Regions from separate parts of the Cobetia sp. 3AK genome, predicted to be linked through region 1. Evidence: riboswitches for the same ligand, from Rfam matches in the RefSeq annotation. Region 1 holds a riboswitch; the other holds the start of a gene.
What was found. Region 1 has a riboswitch for thiamine pyrophosphate ahead of QD228_RS14535 (ABC transporter ATP-binding protein). Riboswitches for the same ligand answer to the same signal wherever they lie in the genome.
Positions count from the first base shown of each region.

Region 2: another riboswitch for thiamine pyrophosphate. It lies ahead of thiC (phosphomethylpyrimidine synthase ThiC); the one in region 1 lies ahead of QD228_RS14535 (ABC transporter ATP-binding protein).

Region 1 is NZ_JARWKR010000011.1:19,802-24,112, reverse strand. It holds gene QD228_RS14545 (ABC transporter substrate-binding protein) at 1-1,062, opposite strand, end outside; gene QD228_RS14540 (ABC transporter permease) at 1,128-1,895, opposite strand; gene QD228_RS14535 (ABC transporter ATP-binding protein) at 1,892-2,644, opposite strand; TPP riboswitch at 2,706-2,819, opposite strand; gene QD228_RS14530 (hypothetical protein) at 2,945-3,904, shown strand; gene QD228_RS14525 (potassium/proton antiporter) at 4,026-4,311, shown strand, end outside.
Region 2 is NZ_JARWKR010000002.1:314,991-319,301, reverse strand. It holds gene QD228_RS03830 (TIGR04282 family arsenosugar biosynthesis glycosyltransferase) at 1-133, shown strand, start outside; TPP riboswitch at 286-424, shown strand; gene tenA (thiaminase II) at 568-1,227, shown strand; TPP riboswitch at 1,418-1,558, shown strand; gene thiC (phosphomethylpyrimidine synthase ThiC) at 1,686-3,695, shown strand; gene QD228_RS03815 (peptidylprolyl isomerase) at 3,826-4,104, opposite strand; gene QD228_RS03810 (phasin family protein) at 4,305-4,311, opposite strand, start outside.

The DNA of each region.
Region 1 (4,311 bases):
GAAGCGCGGCAAGGTGGCATACCAGGCTTTCTTGTTGAGCGCGGTATCGAGTGCCGGGTCGGACTCGCGGAACAGCTTCCAGCCCTTGTCAGGGTGGTTGATCATCCAGGCGGTGGCTTCACCGACGGCGGACAGGAAGGCGGCGTACTGCTCGTGCTTGTGAGAATAGCTGTCGCTGTTGGCGACGAAGATCAGTTCGTCATACGTCGGCACGCCTTCTTCCTCGATGTAGAAGGCGCGGCCCTTGACGCCTTCCTGTGCCATCTGGGCGAGTTCGAAGTTGCGGAATGCCCCGGTGACGGCGTCGACCTTGCGGGTCAGCAGTGACGGCGTCAGCGAGAAGTTGACGTTGGTCAGGGTGATGTCATCCAGTGTCAGGCCGCTGTTCTGGAGCATGGTGGACAGCAGGACTTCCTCCACGCCACCGACGGAATAGCCGACACGCTTGCCCTTGAGGTCGGCCATCGACTGGATGTCACTGTCAGCCCGTACCACCACCACGTTGAGCGGGGTGGCCACCAGCGTGCCGATGCGCACCAGCGGCAGCCCTTGATCCACCTGCAGGTGCAGCTGGGGCTGATAGCTGATGGCGATGTCGACACGCTCCGCCGCGGCAAGCTTGGGGGGGACGCTGGGGTCTGCCGGAGCGATCAGCTCGACGTCCAGACCATGTTGCTTGAACAGGCCCAGTTCCTGAGCCAGCACCAGCGGCCCGTGGCCGGGATTGGTGTACCAGTCGAGCATGACCTTGAGGTGCGTGAGGGGCTTGGCATCGGTGGCGGCCGCTTGCGGGTCCTGCACATCGCCAGCGGCGGGGCGGGTCTGTTGCTCGGTCTCGGCAGTCTGCTTGGCAGAAGCGTATGGCTCGAGGGTGGCACCGTCCTGCCCGGTCTTGGTGACCGCTGCCGCTGCACTATCGCTGGCGGTCGGGGCCTGGGGCTCGGCGCTGGCGCCAGTCTCGGCTGACAGGGCGAAGGTGCTCAGGCTGAGGGTTGTCAGCAGCGTCGCGAAGAGGCAGGACAGCTTGCCGGAACGGCGGATCGCCGATGGCGAGAATGGCATGGCGGTATTCCTTGTGGTGTCGAGAATGTGAGGCCGTCAGGGCATCGCCTGACAGCCGGAAGCGCTCAGTTCAAACGGGTCAGGCGATCCCGATGCCAGGGCATCAGGCGACGCAGCAGGGCATCCAGCGTGAAATACAGCAGCAGCGAAAAGGCGACCAGCACCAGCAGAGCGGCGAACATCAGGTCGATTTCCATCCGGGCATTGGCATTGAGCATCAGATAGCCGAGGCCCTGACTTGCGCCGGCCCACTCACCGATGACGGCCCCGATGGGAGCGGCTGTCGCTGCCATGCGCACGCCGGAAGCCAATGCCGGCAGCGCGGCGGGCAGTTGGACATGCAGCAGCAGTCGCCACGGGCTGGCGCCCAGGGTGTGGGCGAGATCCAGCCAGCCCTGAGGGGTCTGTCGCAGGCCGTCGTAGCCGGTGGAGGCCACGGGGAAATAGATGATCAGCGTGGCCATCACGACCTTGGAGAGCATGTCATAGCCCAGCCACAGCACCAGCAGTGGAGCGATCGCGAACAGCGGGATCACCTGGCTGATCAGCAGCAATGGCAGCAGGGTGCGCCGCAGACGGGGGATGAACGCCAGTGCCAGCGCGGTGCTCAGTCCGAGAAGGACCCCCAGTACCAGCCCGCCAAGAATCTCGGCGAAGGTGATGCCGGCGTGGTGTGCCAGCATCGGAGCCTGACGGACCAGCACCTCCGCGACTGCCAGTGGCGCTGGCAGGATGTAGGGCGGCACGGCCGTGGTGATGATCACCAGTTGCCAGAGTCCCAGCAGGACGGCGGCGCTGATGGCGAGATGACGCAGGGCATGCAGGCGTTTCATGGCGTCTCCTCGCCGTCGCGCAGGCGTGTGATCAATTCGGACTGGGCCTGCTGCAGGGCGGGCAGGTCCAGCGGCACCGGGCGAGGCGGCGAGAGCCCCGGCAAGCGGTCGAGCACTGCCCCCTGCTGGCTGTCGCGGCCCGGACGCAGCACCAGCAGTTGGTCGGCCAGGCGCAACGCCTCGAGCGGGTCATGCGTGACCATCAGCACGGTGCGTCCGTCCAGCAGCCGGCTGGCGAGATCATGCAGTTCGAGTCGCGTGATGGCGTCCACTGCGGAGAAGGGCTCATCCATCATCACCACCGGAGCCTGCTGGTAGAGCGTTCGCGCCAATGCGACGCGTTGGCGTTGGCCGCCGGAGAGGGCGTCTGGCCAGGCCTGCTCGCGCCCCTCCAGACCCACCGCTGCCAGCAGTTCGCGGGCCCGCTCGGTATCGCGAGGGCGACGATGGAGGTCATCTCCCAGACACAGGTTGTCCAGCACCCGGCGCCAGGGCAGCAGCAGGTCCTGCTGCGCCATCCAGGCGACGCGACCCGCCAGTGGCTTGCCATCATCGGTGGTGAGTTCCAGCGTGTGATGGTCGGGCATCTCGAGGCCGGCCAGCAGGCGCAGCAGTGAGCTCTTGCCGCAGCCCGAGCGGCCCAGCAGGGCCGTCCAGCTTCCGGCATCCAGACGCGCCGACAGATCACGAAACAGCGTATGGCTGGCGTAATCGATGCGGGCGTTGTTGAGGGAGAGTCCCAGCGACACAGTGTCATCCGTGGTCAGGCGGCATGCCGAGGGGAGGAAGCACGCAGGGCGCCTGACGCTTGGGCAGGTGACCGGAATTCCCTCCGCCGGTATCAACCGGATCAGGTTCCAGGGGTTGCCATGCGACGTGACGCATCGGCTCTCAGCCCACTTTCGGGCACCCCCATCCAGGCCGACAGTGTACCGTCACCTGCCCGCCGGTTGCATCCCTGCCATCGTCGGGGTGGCTGTCGTGTGGCTATGCTGCATGGCCCGGTGTTGGGTATGCTATCGAGGTATCGCAGCCTCAAGGAGATCAACATGCCTGATACCCCGGATCTCTCGACCTGCTCCAGCGGTTATCCCGTGCCACCGCAGCGACCCGTGATGCCAGACGCGACATCCGTGCCCAGTGGCTGGCCGGAGGATGCGCTGACTCGCCGTCTTTCCACCTATCTGGGGCATGCGCTGGAGCCGCTGGCACTTGCCTGGCCGGATAGTGCCAATTGGTTGTGGCGGCAGCGTGGCGGCACCCCCGGCCTGATCAAGCTGGCGCGGACCGGCCCGGATCACGACCCCTTCTGGCGAGCGATGCGCGGTGTCTTCGGCGCCGATCGCTGGGCGCAACCTGAGGCCCTGACACGGCTGGCGGGCGCGTTGCCGGCGCGTTTGCCCATCCCTCCGCTGCCGCTGACCTATCTGGGACGTCTCGATGGCGCGCCCGTCTGGCATCTGCCGTGGTCCAGCGGTCAGCCCAGTGATCTCAGTGACACCTTCTGTGAGTTGTTGGGAGATCAGGTCGGGCGGCTGCATCAGGACACCGTGTCCGGCTTTGGTCAGCCCCTTGCCCAGCCCATGCCGTTGCTGCATTGGAATGCCCGCGTGACGCGTTTTCTCGCGCGCCATCCCCTGTCCCATGAGCTGGGGGACCTGCCATCACGTACCTTCTCGCATCCCGCTCGCGCCGTCTGGAGTCTGCCGGACCTGCGCGCGGACCAATATCTGTGCGCCGCCACCGGCTGGGTATGGAGCGACTGGGAGGCACTGGTGTGGGCTCCGATCGAGTTCGACTGGGCACTGATCGAGTTGTTGCTGGAGACGCCGAGTCAGCGTGAGGCCTTCCTCGCCGGTTATTCGCGTCATGGGCGCATGGTCGATATCGACGGTCAGCGTGAGCTGTGCCGAGCCCTGTTGTGGGCGATGGAAGCCTTCGGTCCGACCCGCTACGCCGAGCTGGCGGCAGCCCCGGCCTGGGTGTCGCCGAGAAGCCTGACATGTTGATCGCAAGTCCATGAATATTTGAGAAATTTCTCTGCAGCCTCGTCGCTGACATGGAATACTGTCTCTGGGCCGTCGCAGACGTGATTCGAGACTTGGTGCCGGGAATGGCGGGGGAGCACACGTGGTAGAGAATCTGAACTATTACTTCTTGCTGGCGGGCATGCTCATCGCCTTGAGCGTGCTGGCAAGTCGGGTCTCGGCTCGTCTCGGCATGCCCCTGCTGTTGCTGTTCCTGGGACTCGGCATGCTGGCGGGGGAGGATGGCGTGCTCGGCATCCAGTTCGATGATGCCTCTACCGCGTACCTGATCGGCAATCTGGCGTTGGCACTCATTCTGCTCGATGGCGGTCTGCGCACCCGTCTCTCGACCTTCCGCGCGGGTCTCAAGCCGGCATTGGTGCTGGCGA
Region 2 (4,311 bases), on a different contig from region 1:
GCTGGCTCAGGCAGGCAGAAGCGTCGGTTGCCTGCCTGTCAGCTGGGATGTCGATGAGCCTCACGATCTGGTGCGCCTGAGGCGACACTTCCCAGCCCTGATGGCGAACCTCTCCTCCTGTCAGCCTGCATGACACGCTTCCCGCATTGCAGGAAGCCCTTTCGGCATCGCAGGAGGCCCTTTCCGCATCGCAGAAGGCCTCCCAAAGTCGCATGGGTTTTAGGGCGGCAGAGGCTTTTCCTGCACCGCAGGACTGTTACACTCGAGATATCGTGACGTCTGAGTCACAGCTTGACGGGGTGCCGGTAAGACCGGCTGAGATGTCATTCGCACTGTTCGAGGCCTTGCATCGAGGTGCGTGTATGACGATCCCGCCGAACCTGATCCGGTTAGTACCGGCGTAGGGATCAAGCGCGAAGTGTTGCCGCACATCATCTTCACCTCTTCCAGGTGAACGCCGCACCTCCCCCCGCTTTTTCCCTGCAGATTGCCGGACCTGACCACGCTCGAGCCAGACCTTTGCCACTCCATCACGGATTGGCAGCACGCTCACCGAGGGATGCGTCGATGCCCAGCTTTTCAGACCTGACCAGTGCCTGCGCCGAGGAATGGCGCGACTATCTCGAGCATGACTTCGTTCGCCAGCTCGGGGAAGGTCGTCTGCCAGAGGAGTCCTTCCGCCATTACCTGCAGCAGGACTACCTGTTCCTGATCCACTTCGCGCGCGCCTGGGCGCTGGCCGCCTACAAGAGCCGCACCCTCGCGGAGCTGCGTCAGGCCACGGCCAGTCTCGACACCATCCTCAATACCGAGCTCGATCTGCATATCGGCTACTGCAGCGAGTGGGGCATCAGCGAGGATGACCTGAGTGAGCTGCCGGAATCCCGCGCCACCCTGGCCTATACCCGTTACGTACTGGATTGCGGCCAGCGCGGCGACCTGCTCGATCTGCACGTGGCGCTCGCGCCCTGCCTGATCGGCTACGGCGAGATCGCCGAGTGGCTGCTGGATCAGGACACCACCGAGATCGAGGACAATCCGTACGCGGACTGGATCGCGATGTACTCCAGCGATGACTTCAAGGAAGCGGTGGACGCCGAACGTGAATGGCTGGACGCTCGGCTCTCGGAGGTCTCGGAGCGCCGACTGGGCGAACTGGTGGATGTCTTCCGCGATGCGACGCGTCTCGAGATCGACTTCTGGCAGATGGGGCTTGATCGCGACTGATCCGTGGCAGGCCGTCGCCTGACAGGCCGCGCCTGCGCGAACGGAAGACACACCGATTTTCATCGGCCTGGGGACGTGGTCCTCTCGCCAATCATCCAGACACACCACAGGCCATCAGAGCCTGAATGCGAGCACGATGACCTGGGCCAGCACAACGCTCAGCACAGGTCATGCCCGCATTGAACTCTGAGCACGCTTGACGGGGTGCCGGTGGAACCGGCTGAGATCCTGCATGCATCACCTCGCCGCCAAATGGGCGAGGCTGCCAGCAAGGGGTCCCGTGGAACCTGAACCGGTTAGGACCGGCGTAGGAATCAAGCTGATGGTCAGCCGCTGCCCGCGGCCGCCTCGCCCCCGAACCATTGCACTGGTGCGGAATCGGCGATGGCCATCCTCTCCCTGCGCACGGTCTTCCCATGATGACGTCAGCCGTGACGTCGCCCTTTGAGGAGACCTGCATGAGCACTACCCCCACGACTCAAGATCCGCAAGCCACCAACGCCGCCGAACCGTCGCTCGCCCCCCAGCCTGAGGCTGCGCCGAAGGCGCGCGCACGTCCCGGTCGCAAGGATGGCAGTCGCCATCTCGCCAGCGAAGCCCGCGTCGACGCCGCCGCCATCGCGCCGCTGAGCGGCTCGCGCAAGATCTATATCGAAGGCTCCCGCCCGGACATCCGCGTGCCCATGCGCGAGATCGGCTGCTCGCCGACCCAGACCTCCAGCGGCCTGGAAGAGAATCCTCCGATCGTCGTCTACGACACCTCCGGCCCCTACACCGACCCAGCGGTCGAGATCGACATTCGTCGCGGGCTGGCACCGCTGCGCGAGAAGTGGATCGAGGAACGCGGCGATACCGAACAGCTCAATCAGCTGAGCAGCGAATATGGTCGCGTGCGCCAGGCCGACCTGCGCCTGTCGTCCCTGCGTTTCGAGCTGGACCACCGCCCGCGTCGTGCCCTGCCGGGCAAGAATGTCACCCAGCTGCACTATGCGCGCCAGGGCATCATCACGCCGGAGATGGAGTACATCGCGATTCGTGAGAATCAGCGTCGTATCGCGCTGCGTGAGGAATATCAGGGCAGCGACTCCGTCGAGAGCATTCTGGGCCACCAGCACCCGGGTCACAGCTTCGGCGCCAACCTGCCCGACGAGATCACCGCCGAATTCGTGCGTGAGGAAGTCGCGCGTGGCCGCGCCATCATTCCCGCCAACATCAATCACCCGGAAAGCGAGCCGATGATCATCGGCCGCAACTTCCTGGTGAAGGTCAACGGCAACCTGGGCAACTCGGCGGTCACCTCCTCCATCGAGGAAGAGGTCGACAAGATGACCTGGGCGATCCGCTGGGGCTCCGACACCGTGATGGATCTCTCGACCGGCGCCAACATCCACGAGACCCGTGAATGGATTCTGCGCAACTCTCCCGTACCCATCGGCACGGTGCCGATCTATCAGGCGCTGGAGAAGGTCGATGGCGTGGCGGAGAATCTTGATTGGGAGATCTTCCGCGACACGCTGATCGAGCAGGCCGAGCAAGGCGTCGACTACTTCACCATCCACGCCGGCGTCCTGCTGCGCTATGTGCCGCTGACCGCCAGCCGCGTGACCGGCATCGTCTCGCGCGGTGGCTCGATCATGGCCAAGTGGTGTCTGGCACATCACGAGGAAAGCTTCCTCTATCGCCACTTCGAGGACATCTGCGAGATCTGCAAGGCCTACGACATCAGCCTGTCACTGGGCGATGGCCTGCGCCCGGGCTCGGTGGCCGATGCCAATGACGCCGCCCAGTTCGGCGAGCTCGAGACGCTCGGCGAGCTGACGAAGATCGCCTGGCAGCACGATGTCCAGGTCATGATCGAAGGTCCGGGTCACGTGCCGATGCACCTGATCAAGGAGAACATGGACAAGCAGCTCAGCGAGTGCGACGAGGCGCCCTTCTATACCCTCGGTCCGCTGACCACCGACATCGCCCCGGGCTACGACCACATCACCTCCGGTATCGGTGCCGCGATGATCGGCTGGTTCGGCTGCGCCATGCTCTGCTACGTGACCCCCAAGGAGCACCTGGGCCTGCCCAACAAGGACGACGTCAAGACTGGCATCATCACCTACAAGATCGCCGCGCATGCCGCGGACCTGGCCAAGGGGCATCCGGGCGCGCAACGTCGTGACAATGCACTCTCCAAGGCACGCTTCGAGTTCCGCTGGGAAGACCAGTTCAATCTGGGCCTTGACCCGGACACCGCGCGCAGCTTCCACGACGAGACGCTGCCCAAGGATTCGGCCAAGGTCGCCCACTTCTGCTCCATGTGCGGGCCGAAGTTCTGCTCGATGAAGATCACCCAGGAAGTCCGCGACTACGCCAACGAACACGGCCTGACCGGTGACGCCGACAGCGTGATGGCCGGCATGCAGGAGCAGGCTGACAAGTTCAAGCGCGAAGGCAGCCAGCTCTATCAGGAGGTATAGGTAGAGGGATTGGCGCACGAAAGGCTGACGTGCTGAGCCGCACGAAAAACGCCCCGACCATCACTGGTCGGGGCGTTTTCAATGGCCTGCTGCCAACCGCTCATGACGTGTCATGAGCGTGATCCAGAGATCACGTGCGGCTGGTGACTTCCAGCAGGTGATAACCGAACTGGGTCTTCACCGGGCCCTGCACGGTGTTGATCGGTGCGCTGAACACGACTTCGTCGAATTCCTTGACCATCATGCCCGGGCCGAAGGCGCCCAGGTCACCGCCACTGCGACCGGACGGGCAGGAGGAGTGCTCGCGAGCGGCATCAGCGAAATCGCGGCCGTTCTCGATTTCGGTCTTGAGAGCTGCACACTGTTCTTCGCTGGAAACGAGAATATGACGCGCTGTGGCCTGTGCCATGTCTATCACCTGTCACTGATCGAATAAATGCCGCCGGCAATCACCGGCGGCGTGGCAGCACATTGTGGCCCAAGGCGACGCTCGCCGCTAGCGTCGCGCGCCTCCCCACCTCCCCAGCGATGCCTCAGACGCGCGAACGCCCACCCGGAAGACCGGATGGGCGTTGTAGACGCTCGCCTGAGAGCGTCAGCAGCAGCCGCTTACTTG